2 linked regions of the Algoriphagus machipongonensis genome follow. The protein of the gene in region 2 binds, or shares a complex with, the protein of the main gene of each other region. Links are inferred from orthologs where the notes say so. Each region holds a gene or a part of one and is shown on either strand. Other genes may lie near its edges.

Region 1 (16,284 bases), 2.3 Mb from region 2 along the record:
TCTTTTTTTTGGAGGGAGAGCTTTGCTTTTGGCCGCAATTTTCAAATGTTCTTGATTCTTTTCCTTGGCATGAATCAGATGGAATAGTTCGGCTACCGTAAGTCTTTCCTCAGGCAGATCTATAAGTTCAAATTCGTCACCCGGAGCCACATATCCTTCCTCCAATATGCTAAGGTAAGTTCCACCGAAGCCATGTTGGATAAATTGTTTGAGCACTTTTTGAGTGCCAAACTTATGCCCAAATTTGTAACAGGGTTCTCTGTATTGTGAAATTTGAACCACTGTTTCTCCCAACTTGTAAATCGCACCATGATAAACTTCCCGCTCATCAAATCCAGCGAGTGTCAAGTTTTCACCAAACATGCCCCAAGACCAATCTAAGTTAGGATATAGGTTTTTCCAATAGGGGTATTGCTCCGCTGAAAAGGTATAGCAGGCTTTGTAATACCCCCCATGATTAAGCCTATTGGATACCTCATCGCTGAGCACATCATTTTTGGTTAAAAAAATCGGTTTGTCTGTTGGTTTTTTATAGATCCCAGTACTTTCCTCTTTTCCGTTCCAAAGAAAAGTTGTGGGCTTAGCAATATTAGTAGAAATGATTTTCATTCTAAAAATTGGATTAGCTGAATTCCAGAGTAATATATTATGATTTTCTTAAAAATGAGAGTGCTTAAGTGGTAAGCAGGTACCAATTCTAAAACGAACTTAAAATCAATATAGGCAAAGGCTTTAGCGAGCGAATGGCAGCACTTCCTTTTTACGTTTTGTTGAACCTTGATTTTATGTGTGCCAAATGCACAATCAGGAAAAAGTTAAACCAATATTTTACTAAACAGCTGATGAGCTTGTTTTTCTGCCTGAGAGAAAAGAACCTTCTTTTGACTCTTGAGTTCGATTATCCAATCCAGATATTTTTGGGATGGAGCTTCTTTTTCAGCCACAAAATGAGTGAGTGACTGTAAAGAAAGCTGGTTGGAATACCATGGCTTTAAACTGTCTTTCAATGCTTTGATCTCTCCATGAATGCTTTCGACAAAAATTGGATTGAAACCCAAGTGGATCAAGAGGTTTTCTAGCATGATGATAGTTTTCAAGGCATCAAAAGTTTCCTTTAAAGCATTACTGTCCAAGTTTGCCTTCATCTCGAGTTGCAAAAAGCCCAATTCTTCATTGATGACCTGATGGATTGCCGAGCTTATTTCTAAAGGCTTTAACCCCTTGCTTGCTTGTAATGCTTCTATAAACAGGTGTTCCCAATTCTTGAGAGAACTACCCACTACAAGATCAAAAGTGTCATTATAAAGCTTCTTTTTCTGCTTAGTAAGATGCTGGCAATAGCTTTTATAGCTCTGCTTTGTTTTTCTTTCCTGCTCTAAAAAATTACGTTCCACCAATTTAAGATGGTGAACTTTACGCAGGTACTTTTCCAGTCTTTTAAACGAGGAAAAGATATCAAACTCCAGCCCTTCTTGTTCGAAATGTATTTTACCTAGCATTTTGCAGTAAAGTTCGAGGAACTCCATCTTGCCCAAAAGCTCAATACACTTTTTGGATTTGATTTGCTTACCCAGCACCAAGAAAAGCGCTTTGGCTTCGGTGTGCTGCCGCTCAAAAACTTGAAAAACCGGAGAGACCTTCGTCTGCATGATTTAGGAAATTTTCACCAGGGTGGCACCATAACCCCACTGGTCTTTCTGTGTATCTTGAAAGTACTTAATATTTCCTAATTGACTCAAATGACGGTGAATTTCTTTTCGTAAAACTCCATTTCCTATTCCATGGATAAAAGTAATCTCATCCATTCCACTTGCTATAGCCTGATCCAGGTTCTTTTCAAAAACCTCCATTTGAAGCTTTAACATGGCTGAATTGCTCATCCCTAAGGGAGTGGTAGTCAACTTTTCTATATGCAAGTCAATCGATCTAGGTGGTTTTTTTGCCGAATGTGGTTCAGATTTTCCTTGAATACTTTCAAGCTCCTGGTTCAAAGCTTTGATGTCAAGCTCTTTCGTCGTTTGCTCTAGATGGAATAAATAAGCGGTTTTTCCTAAAAGTGGGGCTTTGCTCAAGTGCTTAAAAAACTGAGTTGCTTTCATCTTTAATTGCCTCTCAAAAGCCGGTAGGGCTTTCTCAAGTCGGTCTTGAATGGGAATGAACCGAAGTAGAAAAGAAGGCCATTCGTCCATTTCCTTCAGCAACCGATCGTCAAATTTTTGGGTTTCTCCAGCCCGCAGGGTTCCTGCCATCAGGGTTCGATGATTGTCACCAAAAACTTCCGAAACATGTGCTAAATAGGACTTTTTGCTATCGTTAATCAAATAGAGACTCAGACTCTGATCGTTAATTGGAACAAAAGCCAAGTACAAACCTTGATCTTTTGGGGCTGAGATCGTTTGTGGTATTTCCGGTTCAGGGGTGTTAGATTCCTGTTCTCCAAAATATTTCTTTTCTGTTTCATGAATGACAACCACTTCATTTTTTAGGGCTGGAATCATAAAACCATCTTCAATTTCAATTTCTATTCTTCCGCTGGAGGAAATTTTTCGGATAACTCCCTCTTCAGTTCCTCTCAATAATCTTACTCTATCTCCTATATTCATCGATCTAAGGCTTTTTTATATGTATCCAGTGCTCTTTGTCTGGCGAATTTATGATCTACAATCGGTTTTGGATACTTTTCCGTTCCAAATTCCGGGATCCATTTTTTGATATACTTAAGATCTTTGTCAAATTTCTCTGTTTGGGAACTTGGATTAAAGACTCTAAAATAAGGTTGTGCATCTGTTCCTGTTCCTGCAGCCCATTGCCAGCCTCCATTATTTGCTGCCAAGTCAAAATCCAATAGTTTTTTGGCAAAGTAGGCCTCTCCCCAACGCCAATCAATCAGCAAGTGTTTAGTTAGAAAAGATGCTACGATCATCCTAACACGGTTATGCATATATCCTGTTTGGTTTAATTCACGCATACCTGCATCCACAATAGGATAACCTGTTTTCCCTTCACACCAGGCTTTAAATTCCTCCTCATTATTTCTCCATGGGATTTGATCATAGGCAGGTTTAAAAGCCTTATCTACCACCTGAGGATTATAATCCAGGATCATCATATAGAATTCCCGCCAGATTAATTCATTTAAATAGGTCTCATTCAGTGATGCTGCTTTCAAAGCAAGCTGACGGATTGAAATCGTTCCAAATCTTAAATGAATTCCAAGTCTAGAGGTTCCATTTTCAGCCGGAAAGTTTCGTGTTTTATCATAATACTTGATGATTTCCTCGTTGGGATTGGAGCTGGGTATAGAAATACTCGATCTTTCAAAACCCATTTCTTTTAAAGAGATCAAGGGTTCAGGCTTGGTCTGATATAGGTTTTTCCAGTGAAAATAGGAGAGAGCTTCGATGTTTGTTTCTTCAAATTTGCTAAGCCAAACGCGGCTGAAAGGAGTGAAAACTTTGTAGAATTCTCCTGACCCATTTAGAATTTCTCCTGGCTCGAAAATCACCTGGTCCTTAAATGTTAAAAAGCTGATACCCTTTTCTTCTGCAAGCTTTTCAATGGCACGATCGCGCTTTTTGGCATAGGGCTCGTAATCACGATTCGTGTAAATAGCCTGAATTTCAAACTTTTTGATAAGCTCCTGATAAACTTCCTCAGGAGTGCCATACTTCACTAAAAGGGTGCTTCCTTTTTTTTCTAGCTCCTCTTTTAAATTTTGAATTTGATCATGAATAAAACTGACACGAGCATCAGTTTTGTCTTCCAGATCGTCGAGGATAGTTCGGTCAAAAATAAATAATGGCAATACATCGGTTTCCTGTTGCAGGGCATAATATAAGCCTGTATTATCCTCCAATCGAAGGTCTCTACGGAACCAAAAAACACTTAACTTTTTCATAAAATCACTTTACTTCAAAAGCTCTATTCGAAGGAAATTGTTTAAGGAATCTTGTTTGGCAGGAACAGAATCTGATTTTGGTTGAGATTGCCTAATACGATCTAAGGAGTCAAGACGGTTTTCTATATTGTCTAGATTGATTGGTGTCCATCGTTCCCCATCCTCATAATTGTACCGAAGGAAATCATCTGTATCATTAATCCTAAGCTTTTCATCCTTCTTTCGTGTCAATTTTTGAAAGAGCTCTGAAAAGGAGTTGAACGAAACATTTTGGGATAATGAAACCCCGTAGGTTGCAACATTTTTAGAAAGCGAAAGTGAGGTAAATACGTTGAAGTTATTTCTGTTGAAAATTCTGATTCGATATACCCCATCTTCTGTCAGCAGGTATTCTGCCTGCCAATCCCCAATAATGGAAGCGGCATTTGCATTTCCTTGATTATTGGTAAATCCTCCATCTCTAGAAACTCTCAACCTCCCATCCAAAAAGGTATAGGCTACAGAAAGCTGGAAAGTTTCAAGGGTATTGGCATCCAAAGAGGCTAAATCCACATCGATTTCAAGATTTTTATCCACTTGGCCCAAGAAGGCATTGAGTTGGGATGAAAGAAGCTGTCCCAAACTGGATGAAATATTGGCCACACCAGAGAACTGACCTTCAGGAGAAAACGATCTGGACATGATCACAGAGAAAACCTGCCTGTTTTTTTCCTGTTCGTCATTCGCTATGCGGTTTTGGAAGGCGGAAACAGTGGTTTGAATATCTCCACTTGAAGGGAACTGACTGAAGTCAAATCCAAAATCAATGTTGGGTGAAAGAAGAGCTCCTTCCAAGTCCATAATTACTTTGACAGGGTATCTTCTTCGGGATTGGGTATTGTCAGGATCGGTGGTGGTTGTAGCATTTAGGAGAGGCTGAATAGATACGTTTTCTACGTATTCAGCAGTCAAATCCATCACCCCTTCATAGGGGTCGCCATACCAGGTAATTCTACCGCCGGGCCTAATGTTAAATTGTTTTTTGACAATGTTATAGAGAGAGAAATTGTATTTCCCTTCTGTGATCTCATAGTTTCCAGTCAGTGAGAAATTCCCCTGTGTATCGATGTTCATATTTAAAACACCTCGACCTCTACCAGTAATTCCTTCTTCAGTTCTAGGGTCAATGATGATTTCTGCCAAAGCATCCGGTGTGATATCCAGGATGAAATTCATCCTGATATTTTCAATGTCCAAACGATTGATTTCCTCCGTTACTTCGCGTACCCTTACCGTATCCTGGATGTTGATAATGTGGATGAATTCCTCTTGAGCAACTCGCGAATCATCTGCCAGTGGAATGAAAATCCGTGTATTGGGCTGGCTGGTAGCTCGAGCATTAATATCCAAGTTCGTGGTGCTCCCCAAAATATCTAAAGTTCCACTTACAAATGCGCTTCCATAAAAAGTTTGGTTGTCTTTTGCAGTTGTGTTGAGTACTTGGAAATTGGTGAGATTGGATTTGATGTTCAGGTAAAAATCCTTGAATCCGGAATGGTCTATTCCACCAGTCAAATAGGCTCTGTTTCCATTAACGTCTTTCAAGATCAGGTCTCTAAAACTGATCTGTTTTGGCTTGAATCCTATGTTTCCATCCAAGAGGTAGGAAGTATTGAGGAAGTTTACTCTAAGCTCTCCTCCTCTGACCACGCCTGTTCCCAGAACCTCAGGATTTGCTGTGGTCCCACGAATCTGGAAGTCCCCACTTACAGTACCTCCCATTTGGGATAAGTAATTGGAAAGGAAAGGCTCCAGAATCAATAAGTTGGTTTCGCTGAGGTTTGCATCAATATTGATGTCCTGGTATTCCAAACCAATCTCACCTTCCATGTCGATGGTTTTTTTATCACCTCGTGTATTGGTAAGATTAACTGCGAGTCGATCGCTATTAAGGTCAGCTACGCCACGTAGATTTCCTATGAGAAAACTATTGATTTTTAGGCTGTCAATGCCAATATCACCTTGTAACAATGGTTTTTCAAAAACATCCTCAACTGCCAGAACTCCATTGGCTGTCCCCTCAAATTCCTGAGGAACCAAAGTGTTTAAAAGATCTACGTTGACTTGATTGAGAGAAAGCTGAAGTTGTTCCAATGGGTCATCTGAGATTGAACCATCCAGCGCAATGAACTGGTTTTCATGCTGGATTTTAACATTGGAAAAACTGATATTTCCCGGTATGATGGTAATGAGGTTTTCATTGGCAAATTTCCACTCCCGATCCAAAACAACGAGGGAGGATGGGTCGAAAGAGATCTTGGTGTTTTGCGCAGAAAATTGAGCATTTGCATTGATCCGAGCTGAACTTTGGGTGGAGTCTTGATCTAAAGTGAAGTCCAAGGCAACTTTATTTTGATCCCAGATGGCTTCCAGACCAAGGTTTGAAAACTCTATTTTTTTACCCAATTCCTGGGCTTTTGAATAGATGTAAAAGGATGCTAAAATATCCTCTGAGTTAATGATTTTAGAGGTGTTAAAGTCAATATTGGTAGCATAAGCAGTTTTATTCTTGTAAGAAAGCGTATCAATGCTCGTGAAAAAATTAAATACAGTGTTCTCGGGCGTTTGGTAAAATGCTCCTTCCAAAATCGTGTTTTTGGAAATGGATAAGTCGGGTTCGAAAAGCTGAACAATTGGGTTGACGTCAAACATCCGAATGTTCAAATCCAGATTGTAGGTTTCAGAAAAGATACTTTCCAAATCAGCCACTGGCTGAGGTTCATTCAGGATAATGGCTATGTATTGATCCAGAAGAACATCCAGATCTTTAGAAATCCGCTCCAAATTAAATTGCCCAGAAGCTGCTGCTACGAGATAATCTGAGTTGATAGACATGGTTCTGGTCCCTCCGGCAAAAAGTGATTGGAAGTTGAAGTCTCCTAATTCTAGGAAACGATCTTCAAAACCAACTTCCATATCGGTAAACCTAGCGATCCCCTGAATGTCATCTATTTTTACCCCTTTGGTGTCAATGTTCAGGTGTCCACTGAGGTAGTTGAGCTTATCCGTTAGGTTGATTGTCTGTAAAAACGCAGTGTCAAGATTTACCTGCATTCTAACAGAGTCCACTGATTGATTTAAATTAAGTAGTCCAGTAGCCTGCATTTTAAGATTTGGATCGGCTATTTCCAGATTCCCTTTAAATAGGTTTAACCCATAGGTGGCATCGGTTGAAATTTGGGAGAAATTATAATTGTTTAACCCTATTTTACTAATGTCTGCATCTAATCCGATCAGTATATTTTCTCTGGAATCTCCTTGTAAGGTTACATTTCCATCCAAACTGACCTTTTGAAAGAGCGCTCTGTCTTCTGCCAAGATCCCAAGGTCTAATTCGTTGATCGTTACTCTGGAAACGACGGATGGTTTGCCGTCTACCAAATCAAAGTTGATTCTACCCTTGATATCACCTATGCTGGTTTTGAAATCTCCGGAGGTATTAAATCTTCTTAGGTAACCCGCAAAATCACCATCAAATCGAATCGTATTAAATTTAAAAATCTCCTTTTCAATTTCCGGATTTAAATAAGGGCCTAAATCTCTGGCCAAAACTGTTGAATTCTGCAAAGAGAGATTGATATAGGTGTCATCGATGTTGGGTAGACCATCAAGTTGAAAAGCTCCAAAAAGTGCTGTTTTCTGTCCCAATCGGATCAGGAACTCATCTGACTTCATATCAGAGATGGTTCCAGAGACTTCCCCGCTGAGATAAATTTCATCTTCAATCGGAGGGAGGTTTGGGGCAAATTTTCTAAGATCCTCCAAGTTGATTTTGGACTCATCCATTTTTGCCAAAAGCTCTACATCTGTGACAAAATTTGCCAAAGCTGTATCTGAAAGGAAATCAAAACGAAGGTAATTTTTGATATGTGTTTTTTCAGATCTTAAGCTCAAATCAGCAAACTCCATGAATTCTGGAGAGTACTTAAAATCTGTGATCAATTCCTGAATTTCGAGATTGGAGGAGCCTTCATTCCCTGTAATCATTCTGATGTTGACGCCTATTTCTGCTCCCTGAACATAGAAATCCTCAGCATTACAGAATACGTTTTCAAACTTGAGATGATTGTAATCAAAACCAGTTTCAAATAGCTCGTAATTTAAATTTTCTATGTAGACGGTACCTTCCCGAATTTTAACCTGATCGATTCCAAACTTTGCGGTAGAACTTGAGCTATTTCCGGAACCAAATATTTCTCCCAATTGTATTACCCACAAATTAATGTTCAGAATGCTGTCACCTGCATGATTGATCAGGTGGAGATTTGGGTTGCCCAGACGGACTTCTTCCAATTTGGGATTGATAGAGCCGATTAATGAGGGAAGTTCAAAGTCTACCTCAATTTGCTTGGCACCAATCATTAAGCTGTCTTTGTGGTCCCGAATCGTGACATCCTGTAGTTTTACAGCATCCCACCAAGTTAGAGTGATCTTGCCTATATCAGTCGTGAAGTCACTTCGCTTATTGATATAGGTGGTAACCTGGTCTACAGCCCAATTTTGGACAGCAGTCACCTGAAGACAAAGTGCAATGAAAATGAGTAGAAATAAGAGGGATATAACTATCCATAGGATAATACGAAACGCTTTGTGCAAAAAATCCGTAACTTTCGCGTTCTTTTCCAATGGGTACCAACGATAACTTTATTCTAGCAATTGAATCCTCGTGCGACGAGACTTCTGCCTCTATCATCCAAGATGGCAAAGTACTTAATAATATTGTCGCCACACAATCAGTCCACGAAAAATATGGGGGCGTGGTTCCGGAATTAGCTTCTCGGGCTCATCAGGAAAACCTTATCCCAGTCGTTCAGGAGGCTGTTTCTTCTGCAGGGATCAATTTAGATCAGCTTTCGGCGGTTGCATTTACCAGAGGTCCGGGTCTGATGGGTTCCCTTTTGGTGGGGGTTAGTTTTGCCAAAGCCCTGGCATTTGGAAAAAACATTCCTTTAATAGAGGTGAACCATATGCAAGCGCATATTTTGGCCCATTTTATTGAAGACCCAAAGCCTTCTTTTCCATTCATTTGCCTGACAGTAAGTGGTGGGCACACCCAGTTAGTGCTTGTTAGAGATTTTCTTCAAATGGAGGTGATAGGAGAAACGCAAGATGATGCCGTAGGAGAAGCATTTGATAAAACTGCGAAATTATTGGGCTTACCTTACCCAGGAGGCCCCTTAATCGATAAATATGCAAAAGAAGGGGATCCTAAAGCTTTTAAATTTCCAGTAACAAGAATGCCCGGTTTAAATTATTCTTTTAGTGGTATCAAAACTGCAGTATTGTATTTCCTGAGAGATCAATTGGAAGAAAATCCCAAGTTCATAGAGGAGAATTTGAATGATCTTTGTGCGAGTATACAATATACCCTGATCGAGATGCTGCAGATAAAACTCAAACAAGCTGTGAAGCAATATGGAATTCGAGAAATTGCTATCGCTGGGGGAGTATCTGCAAATTCAGGATTAAGGAATAGTTTACAGGTATTAGCTGAAAAGCATCAATGGAATGTATATATTCCTAAGTTTGAATATTGTACAGACAATGCAGCCATGATTGCCATGGCCGCGTACTACAAGTATTTGGCAAAGGACTTTTCATCCTATGAAGTGACTCCTTTGGCAAAAATGAAATTCTAAAAATGGCGAAGTCAAAAAAGTTTGAAAAAATCATCAATATCAAAAATAAGAAAGCGAGTTTTCAATTTGAATTCATCGATACTTATACCTGTGGGATGGTTTTGAAAGGAACTGAAATCAAGTCTATTCGAGAAAGTAAAATTTCCTTGACAGAAGCCTTTTGTGTTTTTTTGAGAGGCGAATTATATGTGAGACAAATGCACATTGCGCCTTATTCCATGGCTGCTAACTACAATCATGCAGCTATCAGAGATAGAAAGCTTCTGCTGAGCAAGAAAGAACTAGAAAAATTGGAAACTAAGTCGCAGGAAAAAGGTCTGTCTATCATTCCAGTTCGTATATTTATCAATGACCGAGGATTAGCAAAGATGGAAATTGCTCTAGGTCGAGGCAAAAAGCTTCATGATAAACGACACGACCTGAAAGAAAAAGATGCGAAAAGAGAACTCCAGCGAATGGCCCTTGACTGATGTTTATGGGATATGCCGCCAGTCTATTTTACCGCTCTACAAAGAACCTAGTTTCGATTCTGCATTAGTCTCCCAATTACTTTTTGGGGAGTGCTACCAAGTGCGGAAGATCACCTCGACCCAGAATTGGTATAAAATTTTTCATGAAGACACCGAATTGGAAGGCTGGATTACATCCAAATCTCTCAAAAACATCAATTCAGACGAGTATCAAGAATTTCTAAATCAAGATTTCCAAGTTGTCACCAGCCCAGTAGCGGTGATAGAATATCTGGGCACAAATCTTTATTTACTTCCCGGAAGTAGACTGCATTTTTCAGATTTGGAATTGTTCAACTGGCAAGATCATATCGGGTTTACTGGGTCTGTTAGAAGCCATGCCATCAAATCTAGTAGGGAGGAATTGATCGATATAGCGCTAAAATATCTCAATGCTCCTTTCCAGTCTGGAGGTAGAAGCATTTTTGGTTTGGATGAGAAATTGGGCTTTGCATTAATTTATTCAACAGCGGGATATGGGTGGAAAGATCAACGACTTCCAGGAAAAATGATCCCTTCCTCAAACATTATCCCGGGAGATTTGCTTATTTTCAAGGATTTAGAGAGTAAAATTACTCATATGTCAATGTATTTGGGTGCGGAAGAAGTCATGTGGATGGATGAAAAAATGAAAATCTCCGATATTGACGAATGGGAATCAATTCAAAAAACTAATGCTGGAAGCCGCTTTGAGGTGGAAGGCAGGTCAATTTTAAGTTAGCATGGAAAAAAGAGTATTGGTTTTGAATTTGGATCATTCTCCGGTGGCAGTAGTCCCTGTGCAAAAAGCAATCGTCTTATTACTTTTAGAAAAAGCTAGTTGCCTGACTACTTATGAGCTTTTAAAAATCAGGACGGTAAGTCGAAATTTTGAATACCCGGCTGTCATTCGTCTCGTTGACTATAAAAATATACCTTACCGTGGGGTGCTACTTAATCGTTCTAATTTATTCAAAAGAGATAATGGAGAATGCCAATATTGTGGAAGCAAAAAGCATCTCACAGTGGATCATGTAGTTCCCAGGTCCAAAGGAGGTAAAACGAATTGGATGAACCTTGTCACTGCCTGCCATAGGTGCAATGTCAATAAAGGCGATAAGTCTCCTGAACAAGCTGGTTTAACTTTAAGAAATGAGCCATTTAGGCCTACTTTATCCTATTTTTTAGCAGAATATGCAGAAAGACAAGCTGCTGAATGGTTGCCATTCTTGGCTAGCAAAGCAGTAAGCTAGATCCAGAACCGTATTTTATTTCCGGAATTTTATCCTCGAAAATGAATATCGAAGGCAATGTGATTTTTGGCAAAGAAATTGCCTTTCATTGAATATGAAGTTTTCGTTAATCTATTCTCTTTTTTTGACGCTTGCAATGAGCTGGAATCAGGCTCAATATGAAGAGCTGATAGGGAGTTGGCAATTAGTTGATTTTGATGGTATCAAAAAGTTGAAGTCATCTGCACAATATCTTGGTTCAAGTGCTGCTTTCAGAGAAGATATGGAAGCGAAGATAAAATTCAGACTTGAAAACACTGTTTATAAATTTCTCCCAGGGGATACTTTAGCTTATACCGATTTCGTGAAAAGTGAGATAATCCTAAGGAAGGCTAAAGTTGAATTAGGAGAAGATCATATTCTCAAAATTTATGATGCTGACCAAGTGAGAGAAGCCAAAATTGTAGAATTAGATGAAAACAGGTTGGTATTAGAGCCTGTTTCTAGTAGCTCGAATAGTGCGGGGAAGTTGTACTTTGAACGCAAATTTGAATAATAAAGAAAGTAGATCAATCACCTAGATCGGGACCGTCCTTATGGACGGTCTTTTTTATTTAAAGGAAAGAAAGTTCTCGTTTTTGAGGAATTTACTCCCCAAATCAATAAATCCATTTTTTAGTATTGCACTTTTTACGCTGGCTGAGTGTGATTTTGGGTTTGGTATAGTTTTGAAGATTAGTAAAATGACAAGGATCTAAATTCAATTCCTTGATTATTAACATTCTGACCCTAAGACCATGCTTCCTGAAACAAATGAAATAGTATCAACCGAGCCAAATAATAAAAGAGGATTTCTTCAGGATACCATGATCCAAGGGTTTTTGATTTTGCTTCCGTTAACAATTATCCTAATACTTCTATCGGTCGTATTTAATTTCATTTTTAAAATAGTGGCCCCACTTAGCGCATTAATCGACGGGGGTGGAGGAGAGCCGCATTGGTTTATTAATGTGCTATCATTAGGGATATTCTGCGTATTTGTTTTCGGGATAGGAGTACTTGTACGCAATAAAGTAGGGAAAGTCTATTTCAAGGGTTTTGAGAGAAAATACTTGTCAAAAATCCCATTGTATAGTCTGATTCACCAGACAGTGTACCAGTTCATTGGAGTGAAAAAATTACCTTTTTCTGAGGTTGTTTTGATTGATCCCTTTAATACCGGTACAAAAATGACTGGCTTTATTACCGATCAGGTAAATGATGATTATGTGACCGTTTTTGTTCCCACTGCTCCAAATCCCACCAATGGGAATATTTATCATGTCAAAAGGAAAGATGTAACACTTTTGGATGTCTCCACTCAGGATGCCATGCGTACAATCATGGGGATGGGCGCTGGGACCAAAGGTTTATTAGCAAAATCTGACCTTAAGGCTAGTGAGCCGCTAGTACCTAAAGAAGCATAGCAAGACATTTGATTTATCTATTGAACGATCAGAATAGGCGTATCGATTTTATGCCTCAATTTATTGACCGTAGTTCCAAATAGCAGGTCTTTGATGCCCGAGTGGCCATGAGCTCCCATGATCACTAAATCTACTTTTTGATCATTGACGATTTTTGCTATTTCAGTTGCAGCTACTCCAAAGCCTAATTCATGGCTAGCATTGTATCCGAGAGAAATTAACTTATCCTGATATTGAATTAAGCTGTTCACATCTTGTTGCGTCTCATGATCTAAAGTGTTTTTTCCTAGATATCTGGCAGCAGCACTTTCTACCACATGAACGAATAAATAATTGGCAGACTTTCCTCCTAGTTTTATAGCATTTTGGATGATCGCCTGCGTATTATCCGAAAAGTCTACTGCAATAGCAATGTGTTGGTAACTAATAGGTTGCCCTTCTATGAAATCTACTCCTTTGGCATGGGGAACCAAGCGTTTCTTTAATTCTCCTGGTTTAATGAATGGGTGAATAAAGATGTAAACCAATAAGGCAAAACAGGCCAATATCAGTGGGATAACAATGGTGTAAAGGTAAATAGCATTGTCTCCTGCAGTTACTAGCCACCCTTGAAGTTCATTTATAACCAATTGGATGTTCAAGAAAACAATGATTCCAGCACAAACCCATGCGAGGATTTTTACCCATAATTTGATGGTGTGCTCCTTCATTAATTTCCGATCCGAATTGAAATGAATCAACGGGATTACGGCAAAACCTAATTGTAAACTCAGTACCACTTGACTCAATACCAACAACCTTCCAAGAGCTTCTTCTCCAAAATATAGAATGGTAATAATGGCTGGAATAATAGCAATAAGCCTTGTGATCATCCTTCTCACCCAAGGTTGAATCCTTAGTTTTAGGTGACCTTCCATTACAATCTGTCCTGCCAGCGTTCCTGTGATCGTGGAGCTTTGTCCTGCTGCGATCAAAGCTATCGCAAAGAAGGTTGGAGCGATTTTCCCGAATAAGTTTTCCAGAAGTTTGGAGGCATCCTGAATTTCTGCCACATCATAAAACCCATTGACATGGAATGCTGCAGCAGCTAAGATTAAGATGGCGGCATTCACCAAAAAAGCAAGGTTGAGCGCAATAGCAGAATCGATGAAATTAAACTTCAGGGCATTTTTTATGCTTTTAGTAGAGGGATCGATTTTTCTAGTCTGCACAAGGGAGGAGTGGAGGTATAAGTTATGGGGCATAACTGTCGCTCCGATAATACCAATAGCAATATAAAGTGCATTCCCGCTTAGCGACGAGGGTACCATTCCTTTGACCACTTCACCGTAAACGGGCCCTACAATAAACATCTCCACCACAAATGAAAAGCCGATGATGGATACCAAGGAAATGATAAATAGCTCCATGGTACGCATTCCTTTGTTTAATAGGAATAGAAGGAGTAAGGTGTCCAAAGCAGTAATCGCAACACCCCAAATAAGTGGCAAGTCAAACAATAAGTTAAGACCAATCGCCATTCCCACGATCTCTGCCAAATCACAGGCAGCAATTGCAATCTCAGCTAATATATAGAGCGGGATATTTGCCCATTTTGGATAAGCTTGCTTGGATGCTTGGGCCAAGTCTAGCTTACATACCACGCCAAGTCTAGCGCTAAGTGACTGAAGCAACAAAGCCATTAAATTGGACATCAAAAGCACCCAAAGGAGCTTGTACCCAAACTCTGATCCACCGGCAAGATCTGTGGCCCAGTTTCCTGGGTCCATATATCCCACACTTACTAAGTAAGCAGGACCTAAAAACGCTAATATTTTTCTCCAGCCTTTTTTATTATGGGTTGGAACACTACCGTGTACTTCACTGAGCGATTCTGAACTCACAGGGTTGGTGGTTTGGTTTGAAAGTCTAATTCATCCGAAAGCTAAACAAAAATCCGGTGAAGGAAAAAATAAAGTTAGAGTTATCTAACAAAAAAGTTGAAAAAACATCAAATTCATGCATGGAAAGTCTATCAATTCTATCCTGTTGATAGCTAAGTAGCTAAGATGACAATGAAGGAATGGCTATTTAATTGGGTTATTTTAATTCTCGCTTTTGCAAGTTGAAAACGGTTCCAGCGGGATCTTGAATCCAATGCATATTCTCGGGAAGCTCCTCTAATTCATCGCAAGTCTCTACACCACTTAATTCAAGATATTTTGCGGCTTCCTCTACGTCAGGAACGGTAAGCTGTAACCAGGTTTCCGAATGTGTATAATTGTCCACACAATCCAGCCAGAGAACATTATTTCCAAAAATGACTTTGTGAGTTTTCGAGACGGTTGGGTTGGAAATTGGATATTCCTCAACCTCCAGTTTTAAAATATCCCTGTAGAATTCAACTGTTTTCTCATATTTACTTTTTGGGATTTTTATCGCAATATTAATTCCTGCCTCAAATTTTGATTCCATAGTTAGCTAGTTTATCCTATTAAAATAACTTTTTTTTATTCAGTTATTTAAGCTGTCAAATGGAAATGTTTTTTGTGCTTTTATAGGTCTAAGTCTAATTGACGGGGTAAAAGTTGGAAGCTCTTGCGGTGCCAAATGCAAGGGCCATGTTCTCTAATCCCTTCTCGGTGAGCTTTGGTGGGATAGCCCACATTTCGTTCCCAACCATAATGCGGATGTTCTAGGGCTAGCTTTTCCATTAATTCATCTCGGTAAACTTTTGCAAGGATAGATGCTGCCGCAATACTTGCAAATTTACCATCCCCTTTAATGACGCAAGTGAAGGGTAAAGTTAAATGAGATTTGAATCTGTTTCCATCGATGAGAAGGTGCTCGGGGCTAACTTCTAAACCTTCAATAGCCCGTGACATAGCCAAAAAAGAGGCATTCAAAATATTGATCTGATCAATTTCTTCCACACTGGCTTCGGCTACTTTCCAAGAAAGAGACTTTTCTTTTATTTCTTCAATAAGGTCCTGCCTCTGTTTTTTACCGAGCTTTTTGGAGTCATTGATCCATTCATTGGAATAGTCAGAAGGGAGTATTACTGCCGCAGCTACCACAGGTCCTGCCAAACAACCTCTACCCACTTCATCGCAGCCCGCTTCAATTCTATTAGCTTCTAAAAAGGGTTTTAGAGTCATGCTCTTTATCTTCTCTGATTTTGTAATATTTATGAATCATTTCAGCCACTAAACCAGTCCATCCTGTTTGGTGGGAAGCGCCTAGCCCCGCACCTTTGTCCCCATGGAAATATTCATAAAATAGAATGTAATCTTTGAAATGAGGATCTTCCTGAAACTTCTTGTTATCACTGTTAAATGGACGGTATCCATTCTCATCTCTCATAAAGATTTTCATACAACGATAGGAGAGTTCTTTGGCAATGATATCCATAGTCATGTATCTACCCGAACCTGTAGGGTACTCAATGGAAAAATCGCCTCCATAATAAAAGTCAAATTTCTTGAGGGACTCAATAATCAGGAAGTTAATCGGAAACCAAATAGGTCCTCTCCAGTTGGAATT
Region 2 (16,172 bases):
CAAAATACTCCAGAATTCTCGCATCTTCCACTTCAAGCTTCGCCAATTTTGAAACTCCTGAAATACTCATCAGTGGGCCTCTCAATTCATGCGACAAACTGTAAACAAACTGATTCATTTCAGAGTGAAGTTTTTTCAGTCGGATATTCTTCTCCTTCAACTCCATTCTCATAAAATAGATATCAGCAGCATTTTTAATAGAGTTTTTAATCTGTTCAATATTCCAAGGCTTATCTATAAAACGATAGACTTCCCCTTTATTGATTGCATCAATAACCGAAGCAATATCTGAATATCCTGTTAACAGTATTCTGATGGGATCAGGATTGATTTCCACCATCTTTTCAAAGAACTCTGTCCCAGTCATACCGGGCATTCTTTGATCAGCAATTACCACATGAATTTCCTCTTCCTGGGCAATCCTCAAGCCTTCTTCTGCATCAATAGCAGTAAAAATTTTAAAGTCTTTTCTAAGTGTGGCTCTAAATGACTTTAGGTTATTATCCTCATCATCAATATAGAGTACATGGATTTTATCACTCATATTTTTGAGTACTTTGGTTTACAGGTAGGGTAATAATAAAAGTTGTACCCTCACCCTGAGTGGTTTTCACTTCTAGGGTCCCTTTGTGATTTTCAATAATAGAATAAACAATTGACAGGCCTAAACCAGTCCCTTTTCCAACAGCTTTCGTCGTAAAGAATGGTTCAAATATACGTTCTTTTACAGTATCAGGCATACCCGGCCCATTATCTTCAATTTCTACCGTAACGTAATCCACTTTAGATTTAGTTCGAATAGTTATATGCGGATCTTTAATTTCCTCCATATGGTCCGAAAGAGCATGAACGGCATTATTAATAATATTCATAAATACCTGGTTAATCTTACCCGCCAGGCATTCCACCATAGGAAGCTCATTAAACTCTCTGACAATCCTAATTTTACCCGGGATGGAGCTATTCAAAAGGATAATAGTACTGTTAATGCCATCATGCAAATCTACCTTTTTGACATCTTGCTCATCCACTCTGGAGAATAATCTAAGCCCTTTGACAATCTCTACTGTTCTACGGGCTCCATCTTCCATTCCCTTAAGCAATTGATCTACTTCATCCAATACATAATCCAACTCCAGATCTTCTTCCAGATCTTTTGCCTCCTTTTTGGACTCCTCTGTAAATTCCTTTAATCCCGTATTTCTGTAAAAATCAATCACCTCCATGATATCCTTAATATCTCTTTTAAGAGGCATAATATTAGAACTCACAAAATTGATTGGATTGTTTATTTCATGTGCAATACCCGCTGTCAATTGCCCTAAAGATGCCATCTTCTCCTGATTAACCAATTGGCTTTGCGTATTTTGCAGGTTGCGTAGTGCACTTTCCAACTCATCAGTCCTCATCTTCACCTTCTTTTCAAGAAGCGTATTTTGTTCTTTAACTAGGGTTTCATTTTCCTTCAAAACTTCCAATCTTTCCGCCTGCTCTCTCTCTTTTTCCTTTTTAAGGATGTTAATCCTATCTGCCAATGCAAATGAAAGAAGCACCACCTCCAAAGCTGAACCTAAAGGCATAATGTAAGCTGTGAAATTATTGGATGGAATTATACCCATTTCACTAAAAACAAAAAGGAAAATACCTACCATAAAAATGGACCAAGCCAACAAATAATATCTTGCTGGTCTGTACCCCTTTCTCAAAATCATCACTGCAACAGCCAATACAAATATTACTACAATAGACTGAGTGACTAAAAGCACCTGGTAGCTTATCGTAATAGAAAAGACGATGGCATTTAATAGTATAAACCCATAAACCAAAAAGATCACATTAAATCCTTTATCCAGTTTGGGGACGATACTCTTGGAGAGTAAAAATATTCTTAAGAACCAAATCCCAACAATACTTACCAAAGAAGAAAAAATCACTATAGACCGTTGATTCATCCAATCCCAATCGGGCCAAAGTAGGAACTGGGTAAATCCTAGAATGGAGGCTTGTGCAAACCAAACCAATAAGGTGTGCAAAACATATATAAAATAGATTTTGTCTTTTACGGAAAAGTATAAAAACAAATTATAAAAAAACAAGCCTATAAATATCCCTGTCAAAATCCCAAAAAGGATCTCCTCAAAATTCAGAATGTTTAATAAATCTTCTTTAGAGGATACAAAACCAGTGAATATTTTTTTATCTACATTTTGAATTCTAACCAAAAAATAGTCAGCTGTAATTTCCTCATTATTAATTTCAAATATGATTTTCTGAGAATCAACATCACGAGCTTCTATCCCTAAAAGGCGACCATTCTTTTGTTCTCTAATCACTTCTCCACCTTTGACTGAATAAAAATCGACTAGATCCAGTGAGGTGGAATTTAAAGTAAACGTTGGGTTTTCTATGTCGCTAAGTCCATTTAGCTCTAACTTTACCCACAGCACACTTTCATTAATTCCAAAATTGAAATTATTACAGTTGTTATATGTAAACGATTCTTCTTGAATTAATTCTTCAACCCCTACATCAGGGTCGGTCATTTTATAGGAGAAGCATTCTACTTTTTCAACATTCTCAAATTGTGCAAAGCCTTGAAATGTTGTTGCCAAAAACAATAGGCAAAAAACAAAAATCTTATACATCATCTCTCCAATTAATATTTTCAATCAAAAGGTCATAGTCTACTTCAAACTTACCTTTCGGACCTTCTTCTATTTTTTTGTATTGCACCTTTTCTCTAAGTTCAAAAATCCTTTCCCTTTCAGAGGCATCAGCAAGTGGTAATTTCTCTGGGTCCTTCATTACGATGGAAGTAGCTACTAAATCCAGTTTTGGGTAAAAGAAAGTACCTGAATTCCCTACACCAGTTTCAATTTCAAAACCTTTTTGAAGAGAAGGTTTTAAGGTATACTCCGCCACAAGCGCCAATAAAGAACCTAGTTTTAGTTGTGTGGCAATAGCGATACCAGCCCTGATCAGTAACACAGCTCCTATTCCATAACCAGAAATGGATTTGGAATTCCAAAGTCCGGATACTTCCCCTGTACCTTCTTTTGAATAATCTTTGACTAACTGAAAAATATTATGATCAACCTGAGAAACTGCTTGCTCCATAGGCAAAGGAAAGTCTGGATGAGCTATATGAATCCTCAAACCGCTGACTACTTCTGATGTTTCCTCATTCTCCACAGTCACCACATACACAAATGGGTTATTGACCCAATCATTGTTTGATGAGGTGACTTTGGTGACACCATATTGCTTAAGGACATCGGAGTGCCCCTGAACAAATTTTTGACACCTTTCCGGTTCATCTATCGCCCTAAATGCTTTAAAATGAAACATTTCAGACTTTGATTAAGGTTTCCGAATAATCTCTTCTATAAGCTCGCATACTTGGCTCTCCAGCTTTATTTACCCTAAACATAAATATCTCTTGCTGGTCATTATTTTTATTGAAAATCCTATTGAAGGACTCCTTCAGTTCTCTAATTTCTTTTTCTTCCACAGCAGTATAGCCATGGTCTTTTTCACCCAAAATTCTGTGAAATATAAATAACATTGCCGAGACGGGTTGAACACTTAACCCCATCATATTGGCTTTGATCCAAATTCTTTGCAAAACCGCACCCGCTTTTAGAATAGACACGGGATCATATTTTTTTGTTTTGATTAAGAAAATTCCAGTTGCCAAGTTAATAGTGTCTTTGGATATTTTCGTCAATCCATACCCCATCAAATACTTTCTGAAGAATTTAATAGTTCGAGGATCCCTTAGCAAGCCCATAGCTGCTTTTTCGGTTCCAGATAATTCTAAAGTCGCAATATCAATCCCATCTTTTGTTTTGAAAGCTTCCTCTTCAGTCCACCTCACCTCATTCACAAAATCCACTAAGCCTTGGTCATGAAAGAACCTCAATCGGTCCATTCCCCCTACAACTTTAGCCAATTGATCAAGATCATTTTCCTGTTCCGTCCATTCTAGAGATACCCCTTCTTCTTCGGAGACCTCGAGTAAGGAATCTAACTCTTCCTTTGAAATCTTATATCGTTTAGGATTTTTTCTATTCGTACATCTCAATGAAACACCTTCTACAAGCTCTTTAAACTTCACATCCAATGCCCCTGAATCCTTCGAAACGAAACGAATACTTGCTATACAATCATCTCCAAATTCTTGAATCTGATGAATCACTTCTATTTCAATTCCTAAGCGACCAGCACATAATCTTAAGTTCTCTATAGCGGCACCAAAAGCAATCAATGACCCGGTACCTTTATAATCCAACATGGAATGACTTCTTACCTTGTCATGAAAGAGGTGAAGAATTCCTTTTCTATCAAATACCCAAACCCAAGGCTGAATATTTCCTCCTGAAGGAGCCAAATTAGCCATACTCACCAACTCTTGAAGCTCATTTTCTGACAATTGATAGGCTGACTGAAGTACATTTTCAGGAACTTTAAAACTAAATTCCGAAAGTTCAGGAAAATCAGATGAAGGAATACCAATTTCTTCAGATTCCTTGAGTTGGAATAATTGATCAAAATCCACATAAAACCTCCCAGACTTCACATCTTCACCTAAAAGGAATTTTCTGGAGGCATGTGCCACAGAAGCACCTCCTAAAAAGACTCCTGATGCTAACTGGGGCCAACTCGTAATGGTTTGCCCAATTTCAAGCAATGAAACTTTCATACGGGGTGTTAAAGTCTCAAGTCCTGTGATTTTCAGTACAATGGATACCTTTTCAGTATTGGTCAGATTTTTTAATGTATTTACATCAACTCCTGAAAGCAGCCCATGAAACAACTCCCTCTCTGGGTCCAAATCAAATCTTTCTATATCCAACATGCCTTTGTCTGATGTTTCCATCATGACTGCCAGGCGATGCTTCTTGGCCCTATTTCTTAGTAATACTTTGATATCTAAGCTGTCACACTCATCTATAAGCAAATCTAATTTCCCTCCATCCAAAATAAAATCTTCAACGTTCTCCTCGGTAATTCCCTCGCGGAAGACTTTCACTTTTAGATAAGGGTCTATTTCAGCAATTTCTCTCGCTGCCAAAATCACCTTCTCCAAGCCTAAACTTACCACTCCAGCTTTCAGTCGATTCAAATTACTCAACTCAAGCGTATCAAAATCAGCAAGCCTTATTTCTCCATACCCCCTCTCCAAAGTCATGGCTAACGCCACACTTTGCCCTACAGATAGACCCACAACTCCCACTTTCTTCTTTCCAAGAATCTCTTGTTCAGACGGAGTTATTTTAAAATTATTTCGAAGAGTTCTTATTTTAACAAACTCATCTTCTGCGAGTAGGTGAACCAGAATATTTTTCCAGGGATAGTACACCCAGTTCCCATATTTAACTTTTTCTTTATCGGAGAAAAACTCTTTTACGAGAATATCTAACTCCCCAGAAGGAATCGTCCTATCTGGATTTTGAGATTTAATAAGATCTGAAACTTGGCTTTCTATTTGATCACTAACTATTGTAATATTGTCTTCAAAAAGACGACTTATTCTTAACCAGTCATCCTTTAATTGAGGGTTGAGCAATATAGGGAGGTACTGGTCATTTTGATCAGTAGAAATTTTAATTGACATTTGTGTAAACTGGGTGAATATCTCAGTAAAGATAATTTATTCCGTTTTATGTCAAATAGATAGCTTAACTATTTAAGACATAAACGTGAGGAATATTTAATTTAAGTCAAAAATAGATAAAATACAGTCTATTATTCTTTGTTTTTTAACAGGAAATAAGATTATTTGGCTATATAAATAACACCTATCATAGGATCAAGAAGTTTATGGAAACCGAAAGGGAAGAAAAAATAAAGATTTTGTATGTAGATGATGAAGAAAACAACCTTCATGCATTTAAGGCAACTTTCCGTCGGGATTATAAAATATTTTTGGCCGTTTCGGCCGTTGAAGGGCGAGAAATTCTGGAGAAAGAAAGTGTTGATCTGATTATTACAGATCAGAGGATGCCAGAAGAAACTGGTGTAGAATTTCTTGAAAGTATTATCCCAATTTACCCTCAACCTATACGACTTTTATTAACAGGTTATACTGATATACAAGCAGTTATTGATGCGATCAATAAGGGTCAGGTATATCATTACTTAACTAAACCTTGGGAAGAAGATTACTTAAGAACGGTAATAAAAAACGCTTTTGAGATATATACTTTAAGAAGAGAAAACGAAAAGCTTACAGATGCTTTACTGAAAGCTAATGAACAGTTAGAATTCCTTCTTCGTCAGAATTTACTTTCCTAAATTTTAATATCGGGCTGCTAGTAATAGCTGGAGTTCCTTGTGTGATAACCCAAATTTCCTACCCAAATACGCATTGGTCAGACTTCCTCTGTAGGTATAAACTCCTCGTAAAAACCATTTGTAATTAAATATCATCTCTTCTGGCCCACCTAAATCAGACATTTGAAGGATGATTGGAGTAAAGATATTGCTAAGGGAATAAGAAGCTGTTCTCGCAACTCTGGAGGCAATATTGGGAACGCAGTAATGTACAATGTCATGAATCTTATAAACCGGTTCATCATGAGAAGTCATTTTCGCGGTTTCAATGCAACCTCCCTCATCTATCCCTACATCAATGATCACACTGCCGTGCATCATATTGGCAACCATCTCCTCACTTACCACAATTTTATTTTTGCCTTTCTCAGCACGAAGCGCACCAATAACTACATCCGCTTCAGCCATAGCCTGACTCAAACTGAAATTATCAATCGTAGAAGTATAGATCTGCTGGCCCAATAAAAGCTTGATCCTTCTCAGTTTATAAATATGATTATCAAATACTTTAATATTGGCGCCTAAGCCTAAGGCGGTTCTAGCAGCATATTCTGCTACAGTACCAGCTCCTATAATTACCACTTGAGTTGGTGGAACTCCTGTCACTCCTCCCATAATCATCCCTTTGCCCTCATTTGCACTAGAAAGGTATTCTGCTGCAATTTGCATCACCGTACTTCCTGCAATTTCGGACATCGCTCTTACTACCGGCATTCCTCCTACCTTATCTTCTAAGTATTCAAACGCTACAGCGGTAATCTTTTTGGAATTTAATATTTCGATAAACTGCTTACTTTGCCTACCTATTTGAAGAGCAGAAATTAAACAGGCACTTTGACTCATGTGTTCTAGCTCCTCCAGGGAAGGGGCATCAATTTTCAACACAATCTCACAGGCCAAAGCCTCTTTCTTGGAATAAACGATCTTAGCTCCAGCATCAGAATAGTCCTGATCTGAAAAATTTGCTTGTGTACCGGCACCAGCCTCCAAAACCACCCGAAGACCATTATTGGATAAAATCCCAACTGCCTCGGGCGTAAGAACCACTCTTTTTTCCTGGCTAGAGATTTCTTTTGGAATCCCAATAGTGAGATTTCTTGACCCTTTCCTGACTTTTGAAGGGGATTCTTTAGGTATCAGACCTACTGCCGATAGTTCACTTAATTCAGCTGGCATTTCGGATGTGTTGAAGGGTGAGTTTTCTTTCTGTCCTTGACAAAATTTCTAGTTTGATGAGAAAATACTGATCTGGAAGGAATTCAGCAACTTTTTCTGCCCATTCTAGCCAACAATAATTTCCGCTATAAAAATACTCTTCTATTCCAATATCCAATGCTTCCGTGGGATCATCTAACCTATAAAAGTCAAAATGGTAAAAATCATCCCCCTTTTCATTGCTGTATTCATTGACAATTCCGAAGGTGGGGCTACTAATAGAATCAGTGATATTAAAGATGGATCCCAAAGCTTTTATCAAAGTGGTTTTGCCAGCACCCATTTCTCCTTGAAATATCCAAAATTTCTCATCCCCACATTCCTCCACTATTTTCTTGGCTGCTTCTAAAATGAGTGCTTTGTCGAATTTCAACTCAATCAAACGTATTACGATTTTGGTGACAACTGAACAATCGGTATGATCATTTCTTCCAAAGATACACCTCCATGTTGAAAAGTATCCTTATAGAAGTTGACATAATAGTTGTAATTATTCGGATAAGCGAAGAAATAGTCCTCTACAGCAAAAACATAGCTGGAAGAAACGTTGAGTCTTGGAAGTTTCGCATCTTCAGGCCTCTTGATTTCAAAGACTTTTCCTGCTTCAAAATTGAGGTTTTTCCCTTGTTTGTACCTCAAATTTGTGGTTACATTTTTATCACCTATGATTCGATAAGGTTTGTTTACTCGCTTCGTCCCATGATCAGTAGTCACGATCACTTCTGCTCCAGCATGATGAATTTTCTTAAACAACTCAAATAAAGAAGAGTGTTCAAACCAGCTTTTGGTTAAAGACCTGTAAGCAGATTCATCCGGCGCCAATTCGCGGATCATTTTCATGTCTGTTCGCGCATGAGACATCATATCCACAAAATTATACACCAATACGTTTAAGTCATTTTGCATGAGCTGATGAAATTGATCCACCGCATTTTTCCCTTGCTGCGTTTGTAGGATTTTTTGATAAGATGCTTTTATATTCATCCTATTCTTATCCAGATTGATCTTTAGCCAATCTTCCTCAAAATTATTTTTCCCTTCATCAGAATCCTCATCCTCCCATAATTTTGGGTAAAACCGTGCCATATCCATAGGCATCATCCCACTAAAAAGTGCATTTCTGGCAAATGCGGTAGTGGTAGGCAAAATACTATAGTAGGTATCCTTGTTTTCAACATTAAAATAAGGAGCTAAAATCGGCTCAATATCTTCCCATTGATCCAAACGCAAATTATCGATGACAATTAAAAACAAAGGTTTTCCTGACTGTACTTTCGGAAACACTTTCTGTTTTAATACTTGATGGGAAAGAAGTGGCTTTTCCTTATTTTTTTCCTCCATCCAGTCTATATAATTGTCTTTTACAAATCTGGCAAAAGAAGAATTGGCTTCAATTTTTTGAGTTTCTAGCACTTCTATCATGCTTTTATTCTCCGTGGCATCAATCTGCATCTCCCAATAAATCAACTTCTTATAGATATCAGTCCAGTCTTGATGATCTTGAGCATCCCCAAAGGCCATGCTTATCTTCATAAACTCTTGCTGATAGTTAAGGGTTGTTTTCTCGTCTATCAGTTGCTTATTTTGCAACAACTTCTTTACAGAAAGCAAAATCTGATTTGGGTTGAGAGGTTTGATTAAATAATCTGCAATCTTCCCTCCGATGGCATCATTCATTATATGCTCCTCTTCAGACTTTGTGATCATGACCACGGGAATCTGGGGCTTGATCAGTTTTATTTGTTGTAAAGTTTCCAGCCCTGTCATCCCAGGCATCATTTCATCTAAAAAAATAACATCAAAATTATGGGCTTCCACTTCCTCAATAGCATCTACACCAGAATTTGCAGTAGTTATTTCATAACCTTTCTGTTCTAGAAATAGAATATGTGGTTTGAGTAGATCGATTTCATCGTCTGCCCATAGTATATTGAACTTTTGAGACATTTTCGTTTCCGTTTCTTTTAAAATTATAATTACTTTTGAGTCAATCAAATTCGGCCTCATTGAAAAGCCAAAAGATATTAAACGACCCCGTTTACGGATTTATCACAATCCCAAGCGAGTTGATTTTTACCATCATTGATCATCCTTATTTCCAGAGGTTACGCAGAATAAAACAGCTGGGTTTGACAGACTTCGTCTACCCGGGTGCTTTACACACTCGCTTTCACCATGCCATTGGAGCGATGCATCTGATGAGCATAACGCTGGATAATCTACGCAATAAAGGAACAGAAATAAGCAACCAAGAGTATGAATCTGCACTGATAGCCATTCTTTTACATGATATAGGACATGGGCCTTTTTCGCATGCTTTGGAATACAGTCTTTTAAAAAGCATCCCTCATGAGCAATTATCCCTGCTTATTATTGAGCTTTTCAACAAAGAATTAGATGGTAAATTAGATTTAGTTTTAAGAATATTTAAGAATACTTACGAAAGAAAGTTCTTTCATCAACTTGTTTCCAGCCAACTTGACATTGACAGACTAGACTACCTTCAGCGAGATTGCTTCTTCACTGGAGTATCTGAAGGAACAATTGGCGCCGACCGAATCATCAAGATGATGGATGTAAAGAATGACCAAGTGGTTATTGAAGAGAAAGGGATTTATTCCATTGAAAATTTTCTAAGCGCCAGAAGGCTGATGTATTGGCAAGTTTATTTGCACAAGACCACTGTCAGTGCAGAAAAAATGCTAATTAATCTCATCCAGAGAGCAAAGATGCTCCGACAAGCTGGACAGTCATTTACGATCACAGATGAATTTGACTATTTCCTTCAAAACGATCATACACTTGAAGACTTTCGCCAAAATCCGGAAATTTTGAAAAAATTCCTTGAAATGGATGATCTTGATATTTGGGGAGCTGTCAAACTTTGGAAGCGCCAACCGGATTATGTGCTTCGGAATATTTCCAATATGTTTTTGACGCGGGATTTATTCAAAATCACATTGACAAATGACCAAGCAAGTCAAGAAGAAATAAAGGAAATGGAAACCAAAACCATTCATAAATTAAACATTCCCGAAGAGGATATCACCTATTTCTTTTCTCATGGCACCGTAAGCAATTATGGTTATTTGGCTAAAGAAAGAATCAACATCCTCACAAAAAAAGGAAAGGTTATTGATGTTGCTCAAGCTGCTGATTTACCAAATATCAAGGTTATGAGCAAAATTGTAGAGAAACATTATATATGTAAAGCCAAAAGCTTAAATTCAAACTTCTAATTCATCAAGCCAGCATATGGAATTTACTTTGGGTCAAGTCGCCGCAATCCTTCAGGGGAAAGTAGAAGGAGATGAAACACAAAAAGTTTTTAGACTAGATAAGATTCAAGAAGGGAAAGACGGTGGAATCAGCTTCTTATCGAATGAGAAATACCAATCGTATTTATATGAAACCGAAGCAACTGCGGTTATCGTCTCTGAAGGCTTTAAACCCAGTAAAGCTTTCAAAACTACCCTGATCAGGGTAAAAGACGCATATACTGGCTTCACTCAGCTATTGGAAGCCTACAGTCAGTTTACCAAGGCAAGCATTATGGGAGTCCAAGAACCCTCTTTTATGGACACCAGCAGTTCAATGGGCGAAAATGGTTTTCGAGGTGTTTTCTCTCACATTGGAAAAGACTGTAAGATTGGAGACGGAGTAAAAATTCACTCCCAGGTTTTTATTGGGGACCGAGTTAAAATAGGAAACAATACTATCATTCACCCTGGAGCAAAAATTTGCTCCGACACCATTATTGGAAATAATTGCGAGATTCATCCTGGCGCTGCAATTGGTGCAGATGGCTTTGGGTTTGCACCGCAAGAAGACCAAACTTATAAAGCAATCCCTCAAATAGGGAACGTTATTATTGAAGACAATGTAAACATAGGTACCAATACAACGATTGATTGTGCCACCATGGGATCGACGATAATAAAGAAAGGAGCTAAAATTGACAATTTGGTGCAAATTGCCCATAATGTCATCATTGGTGAAAATACAGTTATTGCTTCTCAATCAGGCATTTCCGGTTCCACAGAAATCGGAAAAAATTGTGTTATTGCAGGTCAAGTCGGTATTATTGGGCATTTAAAAATCGCCGATAATACAACCATAGGTGCAAAAACCGGCGTGATCAAATCTATTAAAAAAGCGGGTGACACAGTTTTTGGTTATATAGGAATGGACATGAAAGGATTCTTAAAATCATACTCAATTTTTAAAAATCTTGATGTCTTGGAAAACCGTTTAAGAGAACTAGAAAAAAAGCCGTAAATTTGCACCCTTAATCATCCTGAAAGTCTAAAATATCAGATGAAGGTAAAACAACATACCATCAAGAAACAGGTGGAGCTAGCAGGCGTAGGACTACACACTGGAGTAATCTCCAATATGACATTCTTACCCGCACCACCCAACCACGGAATCAAATTTCAAAGAATTGATTTAGAAGGTCGCCCTACAGTAGATGCAGATTGCGACCTTGTTGTTGATGTTTCCAGAGGAACCACCCTAGAGCAAAATGGCGCTAGAGTATATACTGTTGAGCATGTATTAGCAGCATTAGTGGGACTGGAAATTGACAACGTTCTTATTCAGCTTGATGGACCAGAGCCTCCAATTATGGATGGATCCTCTATCCAATTCATAGAAGTATTGGAAGATGCTGGTGTTGAAGAGCAAAATGCACTTAGAAGGTTTTTTGAAGTTGAAGAAAGTATTCAATATAAAGATCCGTCCCGCGAAGTGGAGATGGTGGCCTTACCCACTGACAATTATAGAGTAACTGTCATGGTGGATTATAATTCGCCGGTATTGGGAAGTCAGCATGCTTCAATCACAGATATCAGTCAATTTAAGCAAGAGATTGCATCTTGCCGAACTTTCTGCTTTTTACATGAGTTGGAAATGCTTTACAATTCCAACCTAATAAAGGGAGGGGACTTAAATAATGCCATTGTGGTGGTAGATCGCGTGGTAGAGGAGAAAGAGTTAGTACACCTTGCAAAAATGTTTAACAAGCAGAAGGTAGAGGTGAAGAAGGAAGGTATCTTAAACAATGTTGACTTAAGATATAGAAATGAACCTGCTAGACATAAATTACTTGATGTAGTAGGAGATTTAGCGCTCGTAGGGCGGCCTTTAAAAGCTCAAATCCTCGCTGCTAGACCTGGTCACGCTGCCAATGTAGCATTTGCGAAAAAATTAAAAAGAGCTATGGAAAAATCAGGCTCTAACCATATACCTCACTACGATCCTAAGTTGCCTCCAGTAATGGACATCAACCAGATCAGTAATATCCTACCTCATAGGTATCCTTTTCAGTTATTGGATAAAATCATCTATCTTGATGAGACAGTGGTAGCAGGGGTAAAAAACGTAACAATCAACGAGCCATTTTTCATGGGACACTTTCCCGGCAATCCAGTAATGCCAGGGGTAATTCAGGTAGAAGCCATGGCTCAAACAGGGGGAATCCTTGTGTTAAGCACAGTAGATGATCCTGAAAATTACTGGACATATTTCTTAGGAATAGAAAGCTGTAAATTCAGAAAAATGGTTCTTCCGGGAGATACTCTTATTTTTAAATGCGAACTTTTGGCTCCAATCAGACGAGGCATTGCTAAAATGCGAGGAGAGGCTTATGTAGGAAACACATTAGTCTGTGAAGCAGTTATGACAGCCAGCATAACCCGAAAAGAATCATGATCAGCCCAATGGCACATGTAGACCCAAAAGCAAAATTGGGCAAAAATGTACAAGTGGACCCTTTCACGATGATCCATGAAAATGTTGTAATAGGAGACAATACTTGGATTGGTCCAAATGTGACAATTTTTCCTGGAGCAAAAATCGGAAAAAACTGTAAGATTTTTCCGGGATCAGTCATCGCTGGAATCCCTCAGGATTTAAAATTTCAAGGTGAAGACTCCACAGTAATCATTGGTGATAACACCACGATTCGTGAGTGTGTAACCATTAGTAGAGGTACTGTTGATAAACAAACCACTGTCATCGGCAGTCACTGCTTATTGATGGCTTATGTGCACGTAGCCCACGATTGTGTGATCGGTAGTCATGTAATCATTGCAAACACCGTTCAGATAGCAGGACACGTCTCCATTGATGACTGGGCGATTATTGGCGGTTCTTCTGCCATACACCAGTTTGTAAAAATAGGAATGCACTCCATGATCTCTGGTGGCTCATTAGTACGAAAAGATGTCCCTCCTTTCACGAAGGCGGCAAGAGAACCATTGGCTTATGCCGGTGTCAATTCATTAGGTCTCAGAAGAAGAGGGTTTTCCAGTGAGTCTATTGCGCATATTCAGGAAGTTTATAGATACCTATTTCTAAATAGCATGAACAATAGTCGGGCTTTAGAAGAAATAGAAATCAATCTTCCGGCTACCAAAGAGAGGGATGAAATTCTAAACTTTATCAGATCCTCCGAAAGAGGTGTCATGAAAGGATATATCCATTGAGCATGCTGAAAATCCAAGTGGAAGAAGCAAGCAAACGCTTCCAATATGAATGGATTTTTAAAAACCTGAATTTAAATTTGAAATCAGGGGATGCGATAGCCATCACAGGTGGAAATGGATCCGGAAAATCCACTTTACTAAAATGCCTGAGTGGCTCTATTCCATTAAGTTCCGGCAATATTACGTACCAAACACAAAATCAACCAGTTGCTGACAGCGACTGGTTTTATCACTTAACAGTTTCTGCTCCTTATATGGAGCTCCCCGAGGAATTCACTTTAAAAGAACTTTTAGAATTCCATTTTAAATTTAAAACTCCTCTTCCGGGGCTTTCTATTGATAAAATTATAGAAACCTTATACTTAGAATCTCATGCTAATAAGCCTATAGCACAGTTTTCCTCTGGCATGAAACAACGTGTAAAATTAGGAGTTGCTTTATTTTCAGATGTGCCTTTAGTTTTCCTTGATGAACCCACATCCAATTTAGATGTCAAGGGAGTAAATTGGTATCAAGAGCTCGTGGAGCAATACAAGAAGGACCGAATAATAATTGTTTGCTCAAATGATTCGAGAGAATATGAATATTGCACCCAAAAATTAAATCTTGAGGACTATAAGTAGGCAAAAGGTTTCCCAATACTTGTGTATATTTAATCTCAATTGATGCAATTAGTTTTTATATGAAATCTTCAAAACTACCTGTTTTTGCTATATTCTTTTCTTTGATTTTGCTCCAAAGTTGCTGGAATGACAGTCCAGAACCAGATCAGAAAACTCCGGAAGAAATAGCTTTGGAAGAATTAAGTGGAGAAGGCTCATTGACTTGGGAGATCTCTGGAGGTGGAACGGTAAAAAGAGACGGGACAGCTGTTACAGACATCTATCAAAATTTTGAGCTAACATTAAATTCCAGTGGTTCGAAATCCTATAGTAGCAAAAACAGCAATGAGCTTTTTGATGCTGCAGGAAACTGGACTTTTGAAGGGGATAATTTTGATAAAATCATGCTTTCTGGCAGTAAGCCTGCCGCAGAAAGAGAAATGTCTTTCACCAGAACAGGTGATAATTTAAAATTGATATTTACTATTTCGGTACCTGGGGCAAGACAAAACGGCACCTCCGCAGTTGCTGGAGCCTATGAATTTGACTTGGTCAAGAAATAATAAGCTAGTAGGATAAAAACAATAAAAGGGAGCAAATGCTCCCTTTTATTGTTTTAATGTAATTAGGGTTACTCCTGCTCCTCCACGATCAGCATGTTCGTCTTCCATTTTTCCTACTTGAGGCATAGTCCTGAGTAAGTTTCTTGTGATTTCTCGAAGGATCCCATCTCCTTTGCCATGCACTACTCGAAGATCTTTTACCCCTAGCATATATCCCTCATCTACAAAAGTTTGAATGATAGAAAGCACTTCTTCTCCTCTTTTCCCTCTCAGATCTAAATTGGGCGAAAAATCCATCATCTTTTGATTCGAGTTGAAGTTCCCTCCTTTCACCACGGATTTCAATTCTTTTTTCTTTTGGGTTTGAGAGATTTTTTCAAGTCTTGAAAGTTTGACTTTTGACTTCAACTCACCAATAGAAATTTCAACTTCCTTATTTTTAATTTCAAGCACCTGCGCAACAGCACCATTATCTTTTAATCTTACCCAGTCTCCAGTTTGGATTTTTCCACCGACAACTACCACTTCCGGATCTTTGACAGCAAGCTTTTCAGGCTTCACCACTTGTTTAAACTCATCCAAATCCTTCCTAAGCTGCTTGGTAACTTCCTTCTCAGCCTTCCCCTCTTTAATCTCTCTGATTGTTGCTTCGATCTTTTTATTTGCCTGATCTAAAAGGGATTTTGCTTCTTGCTTAGCTTCCTGAATGTAGCGTTTCTTAGTTTGCTCTAAAGTTTCCTTCAGGTCATTGTATTCTCTCAAACGGGTTTTGAGTAAAATCTCCTTTGACTTTGCCTCTGCCAATAAAGTTGAATATTGATTTTTCTCATTCTCCAATTGCGTTAGCAAACGATCGTACCGAACTCTCTCTTCACCAATATGGTCTTTTGCATACTGCAGGATCTCTTTGGAGATGCCTATTTTTGAGGCTATTTCCAAGGCAAAAGAAGAACCTGGCTTACCAATTT

What was found.
Region 1: the proteins of ALPR1_RS07115 (region 2) and tsaD are in contact, whole or in part, in a crystal structure (PDB 6N9A), measured with the Thermotoga maritima proteins. The link is inferred for Algoriphagus machipongonensis from one-to-one orthologs. Residues at the interface, in WP_004082108.1 of Thermotoga maritima: Leu37, Gly38, Lys46, Lys57, Val59, Lys60, Ser61, Thr63, Phe64, Thr65, Leu66, Met67, Val69, Pro71, Tyr82, Arg83, Leu84, Asp86, Asp88, Phe89, Asp93, Ile128, Asp130, Glu131, Arg134; in WP_004082750.1 of Thermotoga maritima: Cys10, Asp11, Arg49, His50, Leu82, Gly84, Gly135, Gly136, Glu154, Thr155, Leu156, Asp157, Asp158, Ser159, Glu162, Asp165, Lys166, Arg169, Leu170, Tyr175, Lys213, Thr214, Leu217, Tyr218, Gln221, Arg222, Asn324.

What each region holds. Positions count from the first base shown.
Region 1 is NZ_CM001023.1:3,948,371-3,964,654, reverse strand. What follows is about bases 7,627-10,569. They hold tsaD (tRNA (adenosine(37)-N6)-threonylcarbamoyltransferase complex transferase subunit TsaD), read left to right. Parts: upstream 7,627-8,562; coding sequence 8,563-9,576; downstream 9,577-10,569. Other genes in these bases: ALPR1_RS16640 (SH3 domain-containing protein), read left to right, coding at 10,009-10,569; smpB (SsrA-binding protein), read left to right, coding at 9,579-10,046; ALPR1_RS16655 (translocation/assembly module TamB domain-containing protein), read right to left, coding at 7,627-8,452. Also shown: ALPR1_RS16675 (MOSC domain-containing protein), read right to left, coding at 1-609; ALPR1_RS16670 (hypothetical protein), read right to left, coding at 816-1,649; ALPR1_RS16665 (Smr/MutS family protein), read right to left, coding at 1,653-2,603; ALPR1_RS16660 (cryptochrome/photolyase family protein), read right to left, coding at 2,600-3,898; more of ALPR1_RS16655, read right to left, coding at 3,908-7,626; more of ALPR1_RS16640, read left to right, coding at 10,570-10,806; ALPR1_RS16635 (HNH endonuclease), read left to right, coding at 10,808-11,317; ALPR1_RS16630 (hypothetical protein), read left to right, coding at 11,412-11,852; ALPR1_RS20435 (DUF502 domain-containing protein), read left to right, coding at 12,094-12,762; ALPR1_RS16620 (Nramp family divalent metal transporter), read right to left, coding at 12,780-14,645; ALPR1_RS16615 (VOC family protein), read right to left, coding at 14,842-15,216; ALPR1_RS16610 (ribonuclease HII), read right to left, coding at 15,297-15,899; ALPR1_RS16605 (MGH1-like glycoside hydrolase domain-containing protein), read right to left, coding at 15,871-16,284.
Region 2 is NZ_CM001023.1:1,633,279-1,649,450, reverse strand. The notes cover bases 6,218-9,048. They hold ALPR1_RS07115 (bifunctional tRNA (adenosine(37)-N6)-threonylcarbamoyltransferase complex ATPase subunit type 1 TsaE/phosphotransferase), read right to left. Parts: upstream 7,934-9,048; coding sequence 7,502-7,933; downstream 6,218-7,501. Other genes in these bases: porX (T9SS response regulator signal transducer PorX), read right to left, coding at 7,939-9,048; ALPR1_RS07120 (alanine dehydrogenase), read right to left, coding at 6,301-7,512; ALPR1_RS07125 (response regulator), read left to right, coding at 6,218-6,297. Outside these bases: ALPR1_RS07145 (hybrid sensor histidine kinase/response regulator), read right to left, coding at 1-544; ALPR1_RS07140 (sensor histidine kinase), read right to left, coding at 537-2,648; ALPR1_RS07135 (hypothetical protein), read right to left, coding at 2,638-3,348; ALPR1_RS20520 (Rv1355c family protein), read right to left, coding at 3,350-5,617; more of ALPR1_RS07125, read left to right, coding at 5,824-6,217; more of porX, read right to left, coding at 9,049-9,498; ALPR1_RS07105 (HD domain-containing protein), read left to right, coding at 9,558-10,790; lpxD (UDP-3-O-(3-hydroxymyristoyl)glucosamine N-acyltransferase), read left to right, coding at 10,807-11,829; ALPR1_RS07095 (bifunctional UDP-3-O-[3-hydroxymyristoyl] N-acetylglucosamine deacetylase/3-hydroxyacyl-ACP dehydratase), read left to right, coding at 11,869-13,263; lpxA (acyl-ACP--UDP-N-acetylglucosamine O-acyltransferase), read left to right, coding at 13,260-14,039; ALPR1_RS07085 (ABC transporter ATP-binding protein), read left to right, coding at 14,042-14,662; ALPR1_RS07080 (hypothetical protein), read left to right, coding at 14,722-15,204; ALPR1_RS07075 (endonuclease MutS2), read right to left, coding at 15,250-16,172. UniProt on the Escherichia coli protein: Required for the formation of a threonylcarbamoyl group on adenosine at position 37 (t(6)A37) in tRNAs that read codons beginning with adenine.